3 regions of the Variovorax sp. UC122_21 genome follow, and region 1 is predicted to be linked to each of the others. Evidence: predicted binding sites of a transcription regulator. Region 1 holds the regulator's gene; each other region holds the start of a gene.

Region 1 (7,156 bases):
ACACCTTCGACGTCGACCTGGCCGTGGCGCAGAACAACGACAACCCGGTGTACTACGTGCAGTACGCGCATGCGCGCATCTGCTCGGTGCTCGCGGCCTGGGGCGGCGACGCGGCCGTGCTGCAGGGCGTCGACCTGTCGCCGCTCGAGAGCCCGGCGGCCCAGTCGCTGATGCTGCTGCTGGCCAAGTACCCCGAGATGCTGAGCGCCGCGGCCGAGGATTTCGCGCCGCACGACGTCACCTTCTACCTGCGCGAACTGGCGGCCACGTACCACAGCTACTACGACGCCGAGCGCATCCTGGTCGACGACGAGGCGGTGAAGCTGGCGCGCCTGGCGCTGGTCGCCGCGACCGCGCAGGTGCTGCACAATGGCCTCGCGATCCTCGGCGTCACCGCGCCGCGCAAGATGTGAACCCCCTCCCCATGAAGAAGACAACCAGACAACGCGGCAACATCGTCATCGGCCTGATCATCGGGCTGGTGCTCGGCCTGGGCGTCGCGCTGGGCATCGCGGTCTACGTGACCAAGGTGCCGATCCCCTTCGTCACCAAGACGCAGCGCGGCGGTGCCGAGCAGGACGAGGCCGAGGCGCGCAAGAACCGCGACTGGGACCCGAACGCCCCGCTGGCCGGCAAGCCGCAGCAACCGCGCCCCGCGGCCGCCGGCCCGGTCGGCGCGCCGCCGGCCGACGGCAGCAATCCCGCCACCGCCGCGGTCTCGCCCGGCACCCCGCCGCCCACGGCGCCGGTGCCGGTGGTGGTCGCGCCCAAGCCCGCGCGGCCCGCGCCGGTTCCGGCCGAGGCCAACGCGCTGCCGCCCTCGAACGATCCGCTCGGCGATCTGGCCCGGGCCCGCGCCGGCAGCGTCGGCGGCAGCACCACGGTGGCCGCCGCCCCGTCCTCGAGCAGCGGCAATGCCGCGGCCGCCACCGGCTCCGGCGGCGCCGATCCCTTCATGTACTTCGTGCAGGCCGGCGCCTTCCGCACCACCGAGGACGCCGAGGCGCAGCGCGCCAAGCTCTCGCTGATGGGCGTCGAGGCCCGCGTGACCGAGCGCGAGCAGGCCGGCCGCACCGTCTACCGCGTGCGCGCCGGTCCGTTCAACAAGAAGGACGACGCCGACCGCCTCAAGGAACGGATGGACGGCGCCGGCCTCGACTCGGCGCTGGTGCGCGTCCAGCGCTGAGCGCCGTCCGGCCGGGGGAGGGCGCCGCCGGGTGGCCCCCCACGGCAACGGTCATGGTTTTTCTTTAAGCTTCGCCGCGGTCCGCGCCGCCCCCGGGTTTCCCGGAGCCCCGAGCACCGCGCGCGGGAACTCCGCTTCACCGGCCCGGCTCAGTCTGCCGTCTACCAACTGGAGAGCTCTTTCCCATGAAACGTCGTGATTTCTCGCTGGCCGTCGCCGCTGGCTCGCTCGGCCTGATGGCCCACCTGCCCGCGCAAGCCCAGGCCCGCGCGCCCAAGGCCGGCACCGAATACCTCGTGCTCGACAAGCGCGTGCCGGTCGACGCACCGGCCGGCAAGATCGAGGTGATCGAGTTCTTCTCGTACAACTGCCCGCACTGCAACGACTTCGAGCCCGCGCTCGAGGCCTGGGCCAAGAGCAAGCCCGCCGACGTGGTGCTGCGCCGCGTGCCGGTGCCCTTCGTGGGCAACGACGTCGAGGCCAAGCAGCGCCTGTACTACGCGCTCGAGGCGATGGGCAAGGTCGACGAATACCAGCCCAAGGTCTTCAACGCGATCCACGCCCAGCGCCAGAACGTCAACGGCGACGCCAACATCGTGGCCTGGGCCGAGAAGAGCGGCCTCGACGCCGCGAAGTTCAAGGAACTGTTCACCTCCTTCGGCGTGGCCAGCAAGGCCAAGCGCGCCTCGCAGCTGACCGATGCCTACAAGGTGGCCGGCGTGCCGGCGCTGGCCGTGGCCGGCCGCTGGTACGTGGATGGCGAAACCGCCGGCAACATGAACAAGGCGCTGTCGGTCACGAACTACCTGATCGGCGAAGCCCGCAAGGGTTGACAAGGGCGTGAATAAACCTGCCGCGCGCCCCGATCTCGCACCTGCGGTCCTCACCGTACAGAGTACGGCTCCGGCCTTCGGCGCGACCTCGGGGCGCTCGCGACGGTTTCTTCACACCTTGTAGCCGCTCCGCCGCCGGGAGGCCGGAATCCCGTCGAGGGTTCCGGGGCGGCCAAGCCGCCATCCGGCGGAAACGCGGGTCCATCCCGCGAGGGGCCGCAACCCGGGTTCGCCGTCCCGGGGCTTTTTCATCCGCGCGCATGGGTCTGGCGCGATGGGCCGCATACAATGCAGAGCAAGTTTCGTGCCTCTATGACATCGCACTCTCACCCCACCTCCTCCCTTCGCCGCACCGGTCGCCTCGTGCTGGCCGCGCTGCTGCTGGCCGGCTCCGCCGCCACGGCCCTGGCCGAAACGGCCGACCGGACCAAGCCGATGAACATCGAATCCGATTCGATGCGCTACGACGATCTCAAGCAGACCAGCGTCTTCACCGGCAACGTGGTGGTCACCAAGGGCACCATCATCATCCGCGGCGCGCGCATCGACGTGCGCCAGGACCCCGAGGGCTACCAGTACGGGGTGGTCACCGCGGCGCCCGGCAAGCTCGCCTATTACAAGCAGAAGCGCAACGGCAACGGCGACGAGTGGATCGAGGGCGAGTCCGAGGTCATCGAGTACGACAGCCGCGCCGACAACGTCAAGTTCATCCGCCGCGCCGTCATGCGCCGCCTGGTCGGCGCCACGCCCAACGACGAGAGCAGCGGCGCGCTGATCGTCTACGACCAGGGCAACGACACCTACACCGTCAACGGCTCGACCGTGCCGCCGAACGCCGGCGTGTCGGCGCCGGGCGGCGGCGGCCGCGTCAAGGCCATCCTCACGCCGAAGTCGGCCGCGCCCGCGGCACCCGGTGCCTCGGCCCCGGCCACGCGCCGTCCCGCGGCGCCGACGCCCACGCCGGCCCCGGGCGCCGGCCTGCGCCCGAGCACCACGCTCAGCGGCGAAGCGGAAGAACGCAAGTGATCGAAGCCGCCGGAACCCAGGAAGCCAACGGCGTGCCGGGCAGCCGCCTCGTCGCGCGCGGCCTGCAGAAGAGCTATGGCAGCCGCAAGGTGGTCAAGGACGTCTCGCTCGACGTGCAGAAGGGCGAAGTCGTCGGACTGCTCGGGCCCAACGGCGCCGGCAAGACCACCTCGTTCTACATGATCGTCGGGCTGGTGCGCGCCGATGCGGGCGAGATCTCCATCGACGGCGAGCCGATCGCCCACATGCCGATCCACCGCCGCGCGCGCATGGGCCTGAGCTACCTGCCGCAGGAGGCCTCGATCTTCCGCAAGCTCACGGTCGAGGAGAACGTGCGCGCGGTGCTCGAGCTGCAGCGCGAACCCGATGCCAACGGCCGGCTGCAGGCGCTGTCGAAGCCGCGCATGGAAGAGCGCCTGTCGGAGCTGCTGGCCGACCTGCGCGTCGACCACCTGCGCGATTCGCCCGCGCTCGCGCTGTCGGGCGGCGAACGCCGCCGCGTCGAGATCGCGCGCGCGCTGGCCACCCAGCCGCGCTTCATCCTGCTCGACGAACCCTTCGCCGGCATCGACCCGATCGCGGTGATCGAGATCCAGCGCATCATCAGTTTCCTGAAGGAGCGCGGCATCGGCGTGCTCATCACCGACCACAACGTGCGCGAGACGCTGGGCATCTGCGATCACGCTTTCATCATCAGCGACGGCCATGTGCTGGCACAGGGCACGCCCTCGGAGATCGTCGACAACGCCGAAGTGCGCCGGGTCTACCTGGGCGAGCACTTCCGGATGTGATGAAGCTCGCGCCAGTCATTTGCTGAGGGCATGAAACAAGGCTTGTCGCTGCGCGTTTCGCAGCATCTCGCGCTGACACCTCAGCTGCAGCAGTCGATCCGGCTGCTGCAGCTCTCCACGCTCGAACTGAGCCAGGAGGTCGAGCAGATGCTCGACGAGAACCCCTTCCTCGAGCGCACCGCCGAGGAAGCCGCGCGCGAGGAATTCGGCCTCGACGCCGCCGACACGCCGGCGCCGCGCGAGGACACCGAGCGCGAGGCCGAGAGCGACTACGCGAGCGCCGCGCCCTCGACCTCGACCACGTCCACCGAGACCGCCTCGTCGTCCGAGGCCGAGCCGGCCCTCGACTCGCCCGAGCGCGAGCCCGACTGGGAAGGCGACGGCACCGTCGACATGGCGCCCGACGACAGCGAATGGGGCAGCGACGCGCCCGCGCGCAACAACAGCAGCACCGGCGACGACGAGCGCGCCGATGCCACCGAGCTCGCGCGCAGCCAGGAATCGCTGCAGTCCTTCCTGCACCGCCAGGCGCTGAGCCTGCGGCTCAACGAGAACGACAGCGCCGCGCTGCGCTTTTTGATCGAGTCGCTCAACGACGACGGCTACCTCGAGGATTCGCTGCCTGCGCTGGCCTCGGGCCTCGCGGGCGACGACAACGACCAGTTCGACGAACTGGTGCACCACTTCCAGGTCGCGCTGGGCCTGCTGCAGAGCCTGGAGCCCGCGGGCGTGGGCGCGCGCGACCTCGGCGAATGCCTCGCGATCCAGCTGCGCGCGCTGGCCGACGAGGACGAGACCGAGGACGAGGAGCTGGTGCGCAAGACCGCGCTGGCCATCTGCAAGCAGCCGATGGAGCTGCTCGCGCGGCGCGATTTCAAGCGCCTGGCCACGCTCACGCGAACCAACGAGGAGCTGGTGCGCTCGGCGCTGCAGATCATCGCGCGCCTGGAGCCCAAGCCCGGCCGCCGCTTCGTCGACGTCGAGCGCAACATCGTCATTCCCGACGTGATCGTGACCAAGACCGGCCGCGGCACCAATGTGAAGTTCCGCGTCATGCTCAACCCCGAGGTGATGCCGCGGCTGCGCGTGCACGACATCTACGCCGGCGCGCTCAAGTCGCACAAGGGCGAGGGCAGCCAGGCGCTGTCGCAGCGGCTGCAGGAGGCGCGCTGGTTCATCAAGAACATCCAGCAGCGCTTCGACACCATCCTGCGCGTGAGCAACGCCATCGTCGAGCGGCAGAAGAGCTACTTCGTGCACGGCGAGCTCGCGATGCGCCCGCTGGTGCTGCGCGAGATCGCCGACGAGCTCGGACTGCACGAATCCACCATCTCGCGCGTGACCACCGCCAAGTACATGTCCACGCCCTTCGGCACGGTCGAGCTCAAGTACTTCTTCGGCTCGGCGCTGGGCACCGAGACCGGCGGCAATGCCTCGAGCACCGCGGTGCGCGCGCTGATCAAGCAGTTCGTCGGTTCGGAGAGCGTGAAGAAGCCGCTGTCGGACAGCCAGATCTCCGAGATGCTCAAGGAGCAGGGCATCGAGTGCGCGCGCCGCACGGTGGCCAAGTACCGCGAGGCGCTGCGCATCGCGCCCGCCAACCTGCGCAAGGCCCTGTAGAAAGCCGCCGATGGCCCGACGCCTGCTGTCGCGCTGTGGGCTCTGGATGTTCGCCCTCGCGGCCACGCTGCTGGCCGCCGGCTGCGCGAGCTTGCCCGACCAGGCCCCGCGCGCGCCCACCCAGGCCATCGCCGTGTCGAAGGACACCGCGCTCGGCCGCATCGCGCTGGCCGCGCAGCCCGATCCCGACCTCAGCGGCTTTCGCCTCATGCCCGGCGGCGACTTCGCCTTCGACACCCGCATCCAGCTCGCGCGCCGCGCCCAGCGCACGCTCGACGTCCAGTACTACCAGATTGAGAACGACGAGACCGGCCGCTACCTGCTGCGCACCCTGCGCGACGCCGCGCAGCGCGGCGTGCGGGTGCGCGGTGCTGATGGACGACCTCTACACCTCGGGCGAGGACGAGCTGCTGCGCGGCTTCGCGGCCACGCCCAACGTCGAGCTGCGCCTGTTCAACCCCTTCCCGGCCGGCCGCGGCAGCCTGCTCGCGCGCTTCGGTGCCTCGCTGTTCGACTTCAACCGCGTCAACCGGCGCATGCACAACAAGCTGTTCATCGCCGATGGCGCGATGGCGGTGGCGGGCGGGCGCAACATCGGCAACCAGTACTTCCGGCGCACCGCGGGCGAGAACTTCATCGACCTCGACACCTTCGTGACCGGCGCGCTGATCCCGCGCCTGGGCAGCCTGTTCGACCAGTACTGGAACAGCCCCTACGTGCGGCCCGTCGAGTCGGTGGTGGCGAGCGCGCTGCCTGCCGAAGAACTGCGGCGCCGCTTCGAGGCCGCCACCGGCCCCGACACCACGCCGCCGCCGCCGAAGCCCGCGCCCAACGACCTGCTGGGCTACGGCCCGATCGCCGAGGACCTCGACGCCGGCCGGCTCGGCCTGATCTGGACCACGGCCGAGGCCTATGCCGATTCGCCCGACCGCGTGATCGGCAAGACCGCCTCGTACGGCGGCGTGCCGCTGCTCGATGTCGACAGCGTGCGCTACAACGTGGTCGAGCAGATGCGCCGCGCGCGCAGCGAGGTGACCATCGTCTCGCCCTACCTGATCCCGGGCGCCGCGGGGCTCGAGGCGATGAACGAAATCCGCCGGCGCGACGTGAAGATCAGCGTGGTGACCAACTCGCTCGCCGCCACCGACGAGCCGCTGGTGCACACCGCCTACCGCCGCTACCGCCCCGACATGCTGCGCCTGGGCGCCGAGCTCTACGAACTGAGCACCAACCGCACGCGTCGCAGCGTGCGGCTGGGCCTGTTCGGCACCTCGGTCGGCCGGCTGCATGCCAAGTCGGCCGTGATCGACCGGCGCATCCTGTTCGTCGGCTCGATGAATTTCGACCCGCGCTCCGAGGTCCACAACACCGAGATCGGCCTATTCATCCGCAGCCCCGAGATGGCGCAGCAGGCGCTGAAGCTGCTCGAGGTGCTCAAGCAGCAGGGCGCCTACCGGTTGCGTTTCGCCGAAGGCAGCGACTCGCGGCTGGAGTGGATCAGCGAGGAGGCGGGCAAGACCACGGTGCTGAGCGAGGAGCCCGACTCGGGCTTCTGGGACCGCACGATGCTCGAGCTGCTGGCGCCGTTGACGCCCGAAAGCCTGCTCTAGGAACCGGCCTCAGGTCCCGCGCACCGCCGACCACACCAGCCGCAGCCCCAGCAGCCCCATCACGCCGCCGGCCGCGCGGTCGATCCAGGT
Region 2 (7,156 bases), 1.1 Mb from region 1:
CGCATACAACATCGGCGACGGGGCCCGCATGGGTCCCGGTTACTTCCCGCTCATGCTGGGCATCCTGCTCGCGCTGCTCGGGCTGGGGATCATGTTCCAGGCCATGGTGGTCGAGACCACCGACGGCGATCCCATCGGCAAATGGGCCTGGAAGCCGCTGGCCTACGTGCTGGGCGCCAACCTCGCGTTCGGCGTGCTGCTCGGGGGCCTGCCGAGCATCGGCCTGCCGGCCATGGGAATGATCATCGCGATCTACGCGCTCACCATCATCTCGAGCATGGCGGGCGAACACTTCAACCTGCGCGACGTGCTGGTGCTCGCCACCATCCTCGCGGCGGGCAGCTACGTGGCCTTCATCTGGGCGCTCAAGCTCCAGATCCAGGTCTGGCCCACCTTCATCGCCGGTTGAGGAGCACACCGCCATGGAACTGTTCCACAACCTCGCGACCGGCTTCGGCGTCGCCTTCACCTTCACCAACCTGCTGTACTGCCTGGTCGGCTGCATCCTGGGCACGCTGATCGGCGTGCTGCCGGGCATCGGCCCGGTCGCGACCATCGCGATGCTGCTGCCCGCGACCTACGCGCTGCCGCCCGTCTCGGCCCTGATCATGCTGGCCGGCATCTACTACGGCGCGCAGTACGGCGGATCGACCACCGCCATCCTGGTCAACCTGCCCGGGGAGTCGTCCTCGGTCGTGACCTGCATCGACGGCTACCAGATGGCAAGGCAGGGCCGCGCGGGCCCGGCGCTCGCGGCCGCGGGCCTGGGCTCGTTCTTCGCGGGCTGCGTCGGCACGCTGATCCTCGCCGCCTTCGCGCCGCCGCTGACCGAGCTGGCCTTCAAGTTCGGCCCGGCCGAGTACTTCTCGCTGATGGTGCTGGGCCTGATCGGCGCCGTGGTGCTGGCCTCGGGCTCGCTGCTCAAGGCGGTGGCGATGATCGTGCTGGGCCTGCTGCTGGGCATCGTCGGCACCGACGTGAACTCGGGCGTGGCGCGCTTCAGCTTCGACATCCCCGAACTGACCGACGGCATCGGCTTCGTGGTGATCGCCATGGGCGTGTTCGGCTACGGCGAGATCATCGGCAATCTCTCGCAGCCCGACGACGAGCGCGAGGTCTTCACGCACAAGGTCAAGGGCCTGTGGCCCACCAAGGACGACTTCAAGCGCATGACGCCCGCGGTGCTGCGCGGCACGGCCCTCGGTTCGGCCCTGGGCATCCTGCCCGGCGGCGGCGCGCTGCTGGCGGCCTTCGCGGCCTACGCGCTCGAGAAGAAGATCAAGATGCGCCCGGGCGAAGTGCCCTTCGGCAAGGGCAACATCCGCGGCGTGGCCTCGCCCGAGTCGGCCAACAACGCCGGCGCGCAGACCTCCTTCATTCCGCTCTTGACGCTGGGCATTCCGCCCAACGCCGTGATGGCGCTGATGGTGGGCGCGATGACGATCCACAACATCCAGCCCGGGCCGCAGGTGATGACCAGCAACCCCGAGCTGTTCTGGGGCCTGATCGCCTCGATGTGGATCGGCAACGCGATGCTGATCATCCTGAACCTGCCGCTGATCGGCATGTGGATCAAGCTGCTGACGGTGCCCTACAAGTTCCTGTTCCCGGCGATCGTGCTGTTCTGCGCCATCGGCGTGTACTCGACCAACAACAACACCTTCGACGTGTGGATGGTCGCGATCTTCGGCTTCGTGGGCTACCTGTTCCTCAAGCTGCGCACCGAGCCGGCCCCGCTGCTGTTGGGCTTCATCCTCGGGCCGATGATGGAAGAGAACCTGCGCCGCGCGCTGCTGCTGTCGCGCGGCGCCTGGAGCGTGTTCGTCACGCGGCCGCTGTCGGCCGGCCTGCTGGTGGCCGCGGCGCTGCTGCTGGGCATCGTGCTGCTGCCGGCCGTGAAGTCGAAGCGCGAGGAAGCCTTCGTCGAGGATTGAGCGCCACCGCGCTGTCCGACTGAGCAAGAGGCCCCGGTGTTCGCCCCGGGGCCTTTTTCATTGGAGGAAGGCGTCGTACGCGGTCTTGAGGATCAGCACGCTGACCACGACCATGAACACGATCCGCACGAAGCCCGCGCCGTGCCTGAGCGCCACGCGCGTGCCGATCAGGCTGCCGGCCACGTTGGCGACCGCCATCGCCAGCCCGTAGTGCCACCAGACGTGGCCCTTGAGCGCGAGCAGCAGCAGCGCCGCGCCGTTGGTGAGCACGTTGATGACCTTGGCCGAGGCCGAGGCGTTGAGGAAGTCGTAGCCCATCCAGCGCACGAACAGGAACACCAGGAAGCTGCCCGTACCGGGGCCGAAGAAGCCGTCGTAGACGCCGATGCCCAGGCCGATGGCGCAGGCCGCGAGCGTCTCGGCGCGGCCGGTGAAGCGCGGCGCGTGGTGGCGGCCCATGTCCTTGCGCGCCAGCGTGTAGAGCAGCACCGCCAGCAGGATCGCGGGCAGCGCGCGGCGCAGGAAGTCGCCCGGGAACTGGGTGACGCCCCAGGCGCCGGCCAGCGCGCCGCAGAAACCGGCCAGCGCGGCCGGCCACAGCGCGCCCCAGCGCATCTGCACGCGCTGGCTGAACTGCGCCGCCGAAGCGGCCGTGCCCCAGATCGACGCACTCTTGTTGGTGCCCAGCAACGTGGCCGGCGGCGCGCCGGGAAAGGCGGCGAACAGCGCCGGCACCAGGATCAGTCCACCGCCACCCACGATCGCATCCACGAACCCCGCGAGCAGCGAGGCCGCGGTCATCAGCCACATTTCCATGGCCACGATTGTCGCACCGGCATCGCTATCGAAAGAGTAGCTACAGATGTCGACACAGCCGACCCTTTGGCCGCTTTTCAAGGCAAGGAATCGGGGCACCGATGCGACAGCGACAGGCAAAAAAAAGCGCCGACCAGCGGCGCTTCTGAATTTTTCAACCCGGCTCTCGGATGTAGCCTTTTGGATGATTGTTCTTGTCGATCGGGAATTTGTCTCCTCGGCCCTCGGCAGCACGAGCAGGGCCCGTTCGCGAGTGGCTGGACTTTAGGGGGTGCACCGCCGCAGTGCATTGGGAATTACCCGCTTTGCCTTACTTTCGCGCACGGCGTAGCAAACCAAAGTGTTTCATGCAGTTAACGATGTGGCACGACTTGTGCACAGAGTCCGGACCATCACTCCAAGAAGAGACCGCCGCCATGGCCCTGGTACCGCAAGCCTCCATCAGCGCCGCGGACACCGCGTGGATGATGACCTCCACGGTGCTGGTGCTGCTGATGACGCTGCCGGGCATCGCGCTCTTCTACGCCGGCATGGTGCGGCGCAAGAACGTGCTCGCCACCATGGCCTGCGTGGTCGCCATCGCCGCGGTGGTGTCGCTCACCTGGTTCGCGCTCGGCTACTCGCTGGCCTTCACGCCCGGCTGGCCCTGGCTCGGCGGCACCGGGCGCTTCTGGTTCGCGGGCTTCGACTACCTGAAGGACGCCGGCACGCTGGCCGTGAGCCACGTGGCGCCCAACGTGCCCGAGACGGTCTACGCGATGTTCCAGCTGAGCTTCGCGATCATCACCACCGCGCTGGTGCTCGGCGCCTTCGTCGAGCGCATGCGCTTCTCGGCCGTGCTGTGGTTCGCGCTGCTGTGGAGCGTGCTGGTCTATGCGCCGATCGCGCACTGGGTCTGGGAACCCGGCGGCTGGCTCGCGCAGATGGGCGCGCTCGACTTCGCGGGCGGCTCGGTGGTGCACGTCAACGCGGGCGTGGCGGGGCTGGTCTGCGCCTATGCGCTGGGCCGGCGCCGCGGCTATGGCCGCGAGCCCTTCGAGCCCTACAACCTGGCCTTCACCATGGCCGGCGCCAGCCTGCTGTGGGTGGGCTGGTTCGGCTTCAATGCGGGCTCGGCCGTGGCGGCCGACGGGCGCGCGGGCCTCGCGATGCTGGTCACGCACGTGGCGGCGGCCGCGGGTGCCGCGAGCTGGATGATCGCCGAGTGGACGGTGCGCCGCAGCCCCTCGCTGCTGGGCCTGTGCTCGGGCCTGGTCGCGGGGCTGGTGGCGATCACGCCGGCCGCGGGCTTCGTCACGCCGCCCTCGGCGCTGGCCATCGGCGCCATCGCCGGCCTGGCCTGCTACTGGGGCGCCACCGGCCTCAAGCGCCTGCTGGGCGCGGACGATTCGCTCGACGTGTTCGGCGTGCACGGCATCGGCGGCATCGTGGGCGCGCTGCTCACGGGCGTGTTCGCCGACAAGGCCATCTCGGGCGCCAGCGGCAACGTGCTGACGCAGGCGATCGCGGTCGGCGGCGTGGCGGTCTACAGCGCGGCCGGCACCGCGATCGTGCTGTTCCTGGTGCGCGCGCTGGTGGGGCTGCGCGTCGATCCCGACAGCGAGGTGCAGGGGCTCGACCTGGCCCAGCACCGCGAACACATCGGAGGCTGAACCGAGATGGATGGCCACGTCATGTCCGAGAGCGAGCGCATCGCGCTCGCGGCACGCCTGCACGTGGCCCTGCGCCGCAAGCACGGCCGCGTGACCGACACCGAGTGGATGGCCGTCAATGCCGAGTACGCCACCGAGATGGTGCGCTTCGCACGCGCGCACGCGGCCGAGACCCACGACGACGAGCTCGCGGCCATCGCGTTGCGGCTCGAGCAGGCGATGGAGCCGCTGGCACGCGCCGCGCGGCTCGAGGCCGCGGCGCGGCTGCCCGACGGCAGCGGGCGGCAGCCGCCGCCGAAGTACATCGGCGGCCTGCGCTAGGCGCTCTGCTAGGCGCTCTTCGCGAGCGCGGTATCGCGGATCGCCTGCAGCGTGGTCGACGGCGTGATCGCCTCCGGATCGAGCACGCAGTGCAGGATCGCGGGCTTGCCGCTGGCCCGCGCGCGCGCCAGCGCGGGGCCGAACTCGGCGGTGCTCGTCACGCGCTCGCCGTGGCCGCCGAACACCTCGGCATAGCCGCGGAAGTCGGGGTTCTTGAGCTGCGTGGCGCTGATGCGGCCCGGGTAGTGGCGCTCCTGGTGCATGCGGATGGTGCCGTACATGGCGTTGTCGAGCAGCACCACGAGGATCGGCAGCCCGTACTGCACCGCGGTCGCGAACTCCTGGCCGTGCATCAGGAAGTCGCCGTCGCCCGCGAACACCACCACCTCGCGCTGCGGCCACAGCCGCTTCGCGCCGACGCCGGCCGGCAGGCCGTAGCCCATCGAGCCGCTGGTGGGCGCAAGCTGGCTCGCGAAGGCGCGAAACGGCCAGAAGCGGTGCACCCAGGTCGCGAAGTTGCCCGCGCCGTTGCAGAAGATGGTGTCGTGCGGCAGCACCTCGCGCAGGTGCTGCATCACCTCGCCCATCTGCAGCGGACCCGGCACGCGGATCGGCGCCGGATCGCTCCAGCGCAGGAACTCCTCGCGTGCTTCGGCAGTGCGCGACTTCCAGGCCGGCGCCTGCGCCGGCTTCAGCCCGGCCACCGCCTCGGCGAAGGCACGCGGCGTGGCATGGATGCCCAGCGCGGGCCGGTAGAGCTTGCCGAGCTCGTCGGCGTCGGCATGCACGTGCACCAGCGCCTGCGCGGGCTGCGGAATGGCCAGCAGCTCGTAGCCCTGCGACGGCACCTCCGACAGCCGGCCGCCGACCAGCAGCACCAGGTCGGCCTCGCGGATGCGCTGCAGCATGCGCGGATTGGCACCCAGCCCCAGGTCGCCCGCGTAGCAGGGATGCTCGGCCGACAGCAGCATCTGGCGCCGGAACGAGCAGTACACGGGCAGCGAGAAGGCCTCGGCGAACTGCGCGAACTGCCGCGTGGCCTCGGCCGACCAGCGGCTGCCGCCGAGCACCACCACCGGCCGCTCGGCCTGCGCGAGGCGCTGCTGCAGCTCGGCGAGCTGCGCCGCGCCCGGATGGGTTTCGGTCAGGGCGTAGGGCAGCGCGTCGGCCACCGCGGCGGCCTCGGTCAGCATGTCCTCGGGCAGCGCGATCACCACCGGGCCGGGCCGGCCCGAGGTCGCCACGTGGAAGGCGCGCGACACCAGTTCGGGCACGCGCGCGGGGTCGTCGATCTGCACCACCCACTTGGCCATGGTGCCGAACACCGCGCCGTAGTCGAGCTCCTGGAAGGCCTCGCGTCCCAGCGCCTCGCGCGCCACCTGGCCCACGAACAGCAGCAGCGGCGTCGAGTCCTGGTGCGCGATGTGCACGCCGGCCGAGGCATTGGTCGCGCCCGGTCCGCGCGTGACGAAGCACACGCCGGGCCGGCCGGTGAGCTTGCCCTGGGCCTCGGCCATCATGGTGGCGCCGCCTTCCTGGCGGCAGACGGTGACGGCGATCGAGGCGTCATGCAGCGCATCGAGCACCGCGAGGAAGCTTTCGCCGGGAACGCAGAACAGCTGCTCGACGCCGTGCAGGACGAGCTGGTCGACCAGGAGCTGGCCGCCGGTGCGGGGGGAGTGATTCAAGTGCTTTCTCCAAGGAAGGGTTTTGCTCCTTCCCCCTCTGGGGGAAGGCCGGGATGGGGGCACCGGGCGATGGATGCGCCGCGAGCCCCCACCCCGGCCCTCCCCCAGTGGGGGAGGGAGACATGCGAAGTCATTCGAGCGCCGCGCAGGCCGCCGCGATGCGCGCGCAGGCCTCCTCGAGCTGCGCCATCGAGGTCGCGTACGAGATGCGGAAATAGGGCGCCAGCCCGAACACGCTGCCCGGCACCACCGCCACCTCGAAATCCTCGAGCAGGTAGCGGCAGAAGTCCGCGTCGCTGGCCAGCAGCGCGCCGCTGCGCGTGCGCCGTCCCAGCACGCCCTGGCAACGCGCGAAGGTATAGAACGCGCCCTCGGGCCGCGGGCAATGCAGGCCGTCGATGCGGTTGAGCGCGGCCACCACGAAGTCGCGCCGGCGCTGGAAGTCGTCGCGCCGCTCGGCCACGATGCCCTGCGGCCCTGTCAGCGCCTCGATCGCCGCGGCCTGGCTCACCGACGACGGGCACGAGGTGGTCTGGCTCTGCACCACGGCCATCGCCGCGATCAGCGCGCGCGGCCCGGCGCCGTAGCCCACGCGCCAGCCCGTCATCGCATAGGCCTTCGACACGCCGTTGATCGTCAGCGTGCGCTCGCGCAGCCGCGGCTCCACCGCCGCCGGCGTGGCGAAGGCCAGGCCGTCGTAGAGGATGTGCTCGTAGATGTCGTCGGCCAGCACCCACACGCGCGG
Region 3 (7,156 bases), 2.9 Mb from region 1:
AGCGCGTGCTCATCGCGCGCGGTCAGAATCGCGCCATGAGCTTCGAGGTGGACATCGGCTACAGCAGCCAGCGCGGCCCGCGCGAGGCCAACGAGGACTTCGCCGGCGCGGTGCATGCCCCGCCGGGCGACGAGGCGCGCGGGCTGATCGCGGCCATCGCCGACGGCGTTTCGGCCGGCGGGCGCGGCCGCGAGGCGGCGCAGACCACGGTGATGGGCCTGCTGGCCGACTACTTCGCCACGCCCGCCACCTGGGAGCCGACCGCCGCGCTCGACCGGCTGATCGGCGCGCAGAACGGCTGGCTGGCCGACCACAACCGCCGGCGCCAGGGAGCGAAGGGCGAGGAGGGCGGCGCCGCCCTCACCACGCTGACCGCGCTGGTGCTGCACGGCCAGGGCTACACGCTGGCCCACGTGGGCGACACGCGCGCCTGGCGCGTGCGCGCCGGCGAGGCCGCCGCCGTGCCGCTGACGCAGGACCATGCCTTCGACCATCCCGACCTGCGCAGCCGGCTCACGCGCGCCATCGGCCTCGACGACCAGGTGCGCGTCGACTACCTGCAGGGCGACCTGCGCGTGGGCGACTGCTTCGTGCTGAGTTCCGACGGCGTGCATGGCGTGCTCGACGCGCGGCGACTGGCCGCGCTGGCGCTGCAAGGCGATGCCGAGGCAGCGAGCGAGGCGCTGGTGAACGCGGCGCTCGATGCCGGCACGCGCGACAACGCGACCGCGCTGGTGATCCGCGTGCTGGGGCTCGACGCGCGCCGGCTCGACGACGAGCTCGGCGATGGCCGCCGGCTCGCACCGCCGCCCGCGCTCAAGGTGGGCGAGGCGCTCGACGGCTACGTGGTGACCGCGCTGGTGGCCGACACCGGCGTGCACCTGCTCTACCAGGCGCGCGATCCCGTCACGCGCGCGCTGGTCGCGCTCAAGACCCTGCATCCCGCGCGCGCCGGCGACCCGCAGGAGCGCGCGATGCTCGCGCACGAGGCCTGGCTCGGGCTGCGCGTGGGCGGCGACGGCTTCGTGCGGGCGCACGAGCGCGCGGCCGATGCCAGCGCGCTCTACATCGTGTTCGACTGGCATGGCGGCCGCACGCTCGAGCAGCTGCGCAAGGCCGATCCGCGCGGTGCCGTGGCCGAGGTGGTGGCGGCCGCCATCGCATGGAGCCGCGCGCTCGGCCGGCTGCACCGCCAGGGCGTGGTGCATCGGGACATCAAGCCCGGCAACCTGCACCGCGGCGACGACGGGCGCTGGCGCATCCTCGACCTGGGCGTGGCGCTGTCGGGCCGCGAGAGCGCGGCGCAGCGCGAGCTGCATGCCGGCACGCCGAGCTACATCAACCCCGAACAGTGGGAGGAGGGCGGCACGGCCGACGCGGGCAGCGACCTGTTCGCGCTCGGCGTGACCCTCTACCAGTGGCTCACCGGCCACCTGCCCTACGGCGAGATCGAGCCCTACCAGGTGGGGCGCTACCGGCGCGACCCTGTGGCGCTGTCGCGCCTGCGGCCCGACGTGCCGATCTGGCTCGACCACCTGGTGCGCAAGGCCGTGGCGCGCGATCCGCGCGAACGCTTCGAGACCGCCGAGGAGCTGCTGCTCGCGCTCGAGCGCGGCGCCTCGCGCCCGGTGGGCGCGCCCGTCGCCACGCCGCTGATCCGCCGCGATCCGCTGGCGCTCTACCAGCTCGCGCTCGGCGTGTCGGTGCTGTTCAACCTGCTGCTGGTGGTGTGGCTGCTGTTCCTGCCACGCTGAGAGCCGCCATCCCCGTTCGGGCCGGGCTTGTCGAAGCCGTGCGCGCCGTGGGTACAGCCCTTCGACAGGCTCAGGGCGAACGGAGGGGATGTTCACGCGGTCCTCCGGTGCGAGGCGGCCGCCGGTGCCGGTGCCGGCGCCACGCGCGCCCGGCCGCCCTTCTCGGCCCAGGTGCGGGTCCAGCGGATCTGCATCACGCGCATCACGCCCAGCATCACGAGCGACAGCACCGCGAAGAAGACGAAGCCCCAGAGGTAGCTGCCCAGGTACTGCTTCGACAGGCCCATGGCGTTCGGCACCAGGCCGCCGCCCAGGGCGCCGATCTCGCCGATCATCGAGCCGGCCACCGCGGTGCTCAGCGGCCAGCGCAGCGGCACCAGCTGGAACAGCGCGCCGTTGCCCGCGCCCAGCGCCGCGAAGCAGACGATCAGCAGCAGGGTGGTGAGCACCAGCGAGCCCGAAGCCAGGCCCACGAGCGCCAGCGCCACGGCCACCACCAGCAGCACCACCGTCAGCGTGTTCACGCCGCCCCAGCGGTCGGAGATCCAGCCGCCGGCGATGCGCACCGCCGCGCCCATGAAGGCCGCGAGCATGGTGAGCTGGCCCGCCTGCACCTTGCTGACGCCGAACTGGTCGTAGTAGTACGAGGGCAGGAAGGTCGTGAGGCCGATGAAGCCGCCGAAGGTCACGCCGTAGATCAGGCTGAACACCCAGCCGTCCTTCTCGAACAGGCAGGCGATGTGCTCGCGGAAGCTCGAATGCGCGTTCACGTCGGGCGGTTCCTTGGCGAACACCACCATCACCACCATCGGGATCAGGATCGCGCCCGCGGCCACGCCGTAGACCGCCTGCCAGCCCAGCCACTGCGCGAGCGGCGGCGCGATCAGCACCGACACCGCCGTGCCCACGTTGCCCGCGCCCACCAGGCCCATCGCCAGGCCCTTGTGCTGCGGCGGGAACCAGCCCGAACCGAGCGACAGCGCCACGCCGAAGCTCGCGCCCGCGATGCCCAGCAGCACGCCCATGGCCAGCAGGTCGTTGAAGCTGCGCACGAAGAAGAAGCCGAACAGCATCGCCACCGCGATCAGCGCCATCTCGACCAGCGTGGCCTTCTTGCGGCCGATGTACTGCGACAGGATGCCGAGCGGGAAGCGCATGAGCGCGCCCGCGATGATCGGCACCGAGAGCATCAGCCCCTTCTGCGCCGGCGAGAGGTCGAAGCTCTCGCCGATGAAGGGCGCCATGGCGCCGTTGAGCACCCAGATGCAGCAGGAGAACGAGAAATACAGGAAGGCCGCGAACAGTGTCGGGCCGTGGCCTGAGCGCAAGAAATTCCTGAAACCGGGCATGGTGTTCGTGGGTGCGAAAAGCCGCGGCCCGGCCCTGTGGAGACCGAGTCGACGGACGGGGGTGGGACGGGGGAGCCGGCGGCGCGGGCCGTCGGCATGAAGGGTGTAGCCGGCATCGTTGCTGCCGGAACGGACGCAGGAGCCTGCGGCCTCACCAAAGCGGTGCTTCGTTACACCGCGGTCCGTTTCATGCAAGACGCATGCCGCGCACGAAAGACGCGACGGGCATCGGCCCTCGCCTATGCTCGCGGTGCCCGTCCCCACGTCCTTCGACCGATGTCCCTTCTCGTTGTTCTTCCCGATGAACCCGGCCCGCCCACCTTGCCCGCGGCGATGGGCGCCGCGCTGGCCGAGGCCGGCATCGAGCTGCTCGGCTGCACGGACCTGCCGGGCTTCGCGCGCGAAGCCGAAGCGCTCGCGCCGCGCCAGGTGCTGGTCTGCACGGCCGCGCCGACGCATGCGCTGCTCGAGGTGCTGCGCGCCTGGTCGGGCCTGCCGCCCTGCGCGCTGAGCCTGGCGAGCGCGCCGCTCGATGGCGCGCGGCACGAGGAACTGGCCGCGCTCGGCGTGCATGCCTGGTCGCCGTTCGAGTCGCTCGAGACGTTCGATGCGGCATCGCTGCTGGCGCTGCTCGCGCGCGCGCAGGCCCGCTGGCAGCGCGAGCACGCGCTGCGCACCGAGTTGGAGAACCTGCGCACCCGGATGGACGAGCGCAAGTGGGTCGACCGCGCCAAGGGCTTGCTGATGTCCGCGCGCGGCATCGGCGAGGACGAGGCCTTCGGCCTGATTCGCGGCGCCGCGATGCATGCGAACCTGCGGCTCGGCGAGGTCTCGCGCTCGGTCATCGAGGCCGCGCAGTGGGCCGAGGCGATCAACCGCGCGGGCCAGCTGCGCATGCTCTCGCAGCGGCTGGTGCGGCTGGCCGCGCAATTGCTGGGCGGCATCGACGTGCAGCGCGCGCGCGTGCTGCGCACGCAGTCGGCCGAACGGGTGCAGAGCAACCTCGATCACCTCGCGACCCTCGGCCTGCAGGCGGCCGGCGCCCTGGCGCTGGCCGAGGCGCGGGCGGCCTGGACCGTGCTGTCGACCGCGCTCGCCGCGCGCCCCAGCGCCGCGGGGCTGGCCGACATCGACCATCGCGCCGAGGTGCTGCTCGCGGCCGCCGAGGCGCTGACCGAGGCGCTCGAAGCCTCGGGCGCGCGGCGCGCGCTGCGCATCGTCAACATCTGCGGCCGCCAGCGCATGCGCGCCCAGCGGCTGGCCAAGGACGCGCTGCTGGCCTCGGCGCTCGAGCAGCAGGCCGCCCAGGCGCGGCTGCTGCCGACCATGGACGAGTTCGAGGCCGCGCTGCTCGAACTCGAGCGCGCGCCGCTGAGCACCGCGGAGATCCGCGCCGGGCTCGCGAGCGCGCGCGACGAATGGCTACGGCTGGTGGGCGGCGTGCGCGCGCTCGAGAGCGCCGACGGCCGCGCCGCGCTGGTGCGCTCGAGCGAGGCGCTGGTCGACACCTTCGAGAGCCTCACGGCCTCGTACGAGCACAGCCTCCAGGTCATCATGTCGTGATGCGCCCGGGGGCCGCGTCGCGGTTCAGGCCGCTGCCTTCTCCACGTGCCCCTGCCGCGTGTAGAGGAAGTCGATCACGGCCTTGCGCGCATGCACGTAGGCCGGGTCCTCCGCGAGCTCGACGCGGTTGCGCGGGCGCGGGATGTCGACCGCGAGCACCTCGCCGATGGTGGCGGCCGGGCCGTTGGTCAGCATCACGATGCGGTCGCTCAGCAGCACGGCCTCGTCCACGTCGTGCGTGACCATCACGACCGTGCTGCGGGTCTTCTGCACGATGGCCAGCAGCTCGTCCTGCAGCTTGGCGCGCGTGAGGGCGTCGAGCGCGCCGAAGGGCTCGTCCATCAGCAGCACCTTGGGTTCCATCGACACGCGCGCGCGCGATGCCCACGCGCTGCTTCATGCCGCCCGAGATCTCGCCGGGGCGCTTCTGCGCGGCTGGCGTGAGGCCGACCAGCGCCAGTGCCGCATCGGTGCGCGCGCGCAGCTGGGCCTTGTTCTCGGTGGCGGCGAACACGCGCTCGACCGCGAGGTAGACGTTCTCGAAGCAGGTGAGCCAGGGCAGCAGCGAGTGGTTCTGGAACACCACGGCGCGCTCGGGGCCCGGGCCTTTGATTTCCTTGTTGGCGCACAGCAGCGCGCCGGCGGTGGGCGTGGTGAGGCCGGCGATCAGGTTCAGCAGCGTGGACTTGCCGCAGCCCGAGTGGCCGATCAGCGTGATGAACTCGCCCTTGGCCACACCGAGGTGCACGTCGCGCAGCGCGACGAAGCGGCCCTTGGGCGTCTTGAAGGCCTGCTCGACGCCGTGGATCTCGATGTACTTCGACTCGTCGATCATGATTTCACCTCTTCGAACGTGAAGGCCGTCGCGAGCTTGATCAGCGCGAACTCGAGCACCAGGCCGACGATGCCGATCACGAAGATCGCGATGATGATGTTGGCGACGTTGAGGTTGTTCCACTCGTCCCAGACCCAGAAGCCGATGCCCACGCCGCCGGTCAGCATCTCGGCCGCCACGATCACCAGCCAGGCGGTGCCCACGGCCAGCCGCACGCCGGTCAGCATGTAGGGCAGCACGGCCGGGAACAGGATCTTGGTGAGGATCTTCCATTCGCTGAGGTTCAGCACCTTGGCCACGTTCATGTAGTCGCTCGGCACGCGCTGCACGCCCACGGCGGTGTTGATCACCATCGGCCAGATCGAGCAGATGAAGATGGTCCAGATCGCGGCCGGGTTGGCGCCCTTGAACACCAGGAGGCCGATCGGCAGCCAGGCCAGCGGCGAGACCGGGCGCAACAGGCTGATCAGCGGATTGAACATGCGCGCAAGGAACTCGAAGCGCCCGATCGCGAAGCCGGCCGGAATGCCGACCAGCGCCGCGAGGCCGAAGCCCAGCGCCACGCGCTGCAGCGAGGACAGCACGTTCCAGCCCACGCCCTGGTCGTTGGGTCCCTTGCTGTAGAAGGGATCGCTGAACACCGTGAGCGCCTGCTGCCAGACCGCCAGCGGCGAGGGAAAGCCGGTGGTGCTGCGCATGGCCACGATCTCCCACACCAGCAGCAGCAGGCCGAAGCCCGCGAGCGGCGGCAGCACGCGCATCCAGAAGGCGCGCAGGTCGAGCGGTGTGCGTGTCCGCGTCTCGCGCACGGGGCGAACGGGCGCCGCGGTGGCGGCGACCGGCTTGGCCGTGATGGCCGGGGCCGACGGCGCTGCGACCGCCTCGAGCGGCGAATGGAAGACTGCGCTGACCATGGTGTTCTCCCTATGCATGAAGCTTGAAGGACTCGGCGTACTTCTTCGGGTCCTTGCCGTCCCAGACCGAACCGTCGAACAGCTTGCTGCTGCGCATCGGGTCCTTGGGCACCGGCGTCTGCGTGGCGGCGGCGGCCTGCTTGTAGATGTCGATGCGGTTGATCTCGGTCGCGACCTTGAGGTAGTCGGGATGCTCCTTGAGCAGGCCCCAGCGCTTGTGCTGCGTGAGGAACCACATGCCGTCGGACAAGTAGGGGAACGTGACCGCGCCGCCGTTGTAGAACTTCATGTGGTTGGGGTCGTCCCAGCTCTTGCCCAGGCCGTTGACGTAGCGGCCGAGGATGCGCTGGTTGATCGCGTCCACGCTGGTGTTGACGTAGCTCTTGTCGGCGATGGTCTCGGCCATCTTGTTCTTGTTCTGCAGGCCGGTGTCGATCCACTTGCCCGCCTCGAGCACGGCGGCGGTCACGGCGCGCGCGGTGTTCGGGTACTTCTTCGCGAACTCGGCCGTGGTGCCGAGCACCTTCTCGGGATGGTCCTTCCAGATGTCCTGCGTGGTGATGGCCGTGATGCCGATGCCGTCCATGATCGCGCGCTGGCCCCAGGGCTCGCCCACGCAGTAGCCGTCCATGTTGCCCACGCGCATGTTGGCCACCATCTGCGGCGGCGGCACGGTGATGTTCTTGACGTCCTTGAACGGGTCGATGCCGGCCGAGGCGAGCCAGTAGTAGAGCCACATCG

Evidence for each region. The regulator sigma-54, encoded in region 1, starts transcription at its own class of promoters, with help from an activator protein. The targets are predictions, from matches to a motif close to TGGCANGNAANCTGCTTT.
Region 2: a site for sigma-54 is predicted at 3,113-3,130, ahead of ACHMXE_RS13555 (ammonium transporter). Genes of this name have one in related genera too.
Region 3: a site for sigma-54 is predicted at 3,292-3,309, ahead of ACHMXE_RS22045 (nitrate/nitrite transporter). Genes of this name have one in related genera too.

Annotation. Positions count from the first base shown of each region.
Region 1 covers NZ_CP172004.1:5,809,975-5,817,130, reverse strand. Annotated here, with positions in the region: partial or broken gene argS (arginine--tRNA ligase) at 1-413, shown strand, start outside; gene ACHMXE_RS40100 (SPOR domain-containing protein) at 425-1,186, shown strand; gene ACHMXE_RS40095 (thiol:disulfide interchange protein DsbA/DsbL) at 1,372-2,019, shown strand; gene lptA (lipopolysaccharide transport periplasmic protein LptA) at 2,332-3,045, shown strand; gene lptB (LPS export ABC transporter ATP-binding protein) at 3,042-3,836, shown strand; gene ACHMXE_RS40080 (RNA polymerase factor sigma-54) at 3,867-5,456, shown strand; partial or broken gene ACHMXE_RS40075 (phospholipase D family protein) at 5,467-7,066, shown strand; gene ACHMXE_RS40070 (LysE family translocator) at 7,076-7,156, opposite strand, start outside.
Region 2 covers NZ_CP172004.1:273,857-281,012, reverse strand. Annotated here, with positions in the region: gene ACHMXE_RS13570 (tripartite tricarboxylate transporter TctB family protein) at 1-409, shown strand, start outside; gene ACHMXE_RS13565 (tripartite tricarboxylate transporter permease) at 423-1,934, shown strand; gene ACHMXE_RS13560 (sulfite exporter TauE/SafE family protein) at 1,992-2,750, opposite strand; gene ACHMXE_RS13555 (ammonium transporter) at 3,167-4,402, shown strand; gene ACHMXE_RS13550 (hypothetical protein) at 4,424-4,723, shown strand; gene ACHMXE_RS13545 (thiamine pyrophosphate-binding protein) at 4,732-6,411, opposite strand; gene ACHMXE_RS13540 (pyridoxal phosphate-dependent aminotransferase) at 6,542-7,156, opposite strand, start outside.
Region 3 covers NZ_CP172004.1:2,049,596-2,056,751, forward strand. Annotated here, with positions in the region: gene ACHMXE_RS22040 (protein kinase) at 36-1,754, shown strand; gene ACHMXE_RS22045 (nitrate/nitrite transporter) at 1,847-3,103, opposite strand; gene ACHMXE_RS22050 (ANTAR domain-containing protein) at 3,380-4,666, shown strand; partial or broken gene ACHMXE_RS22055 (ABC transporter ATP-binding protein) at 4,691-5,501, opposite strand; gene ntrB (nitrate ABC transporter permease) at 5,498-6,415, opposite strand; gene ACHMXE_RS22065 (CmpA/NrtA family ABC transporter substrate-binding protein) at 6,426-7,156, opposite strand, start outside.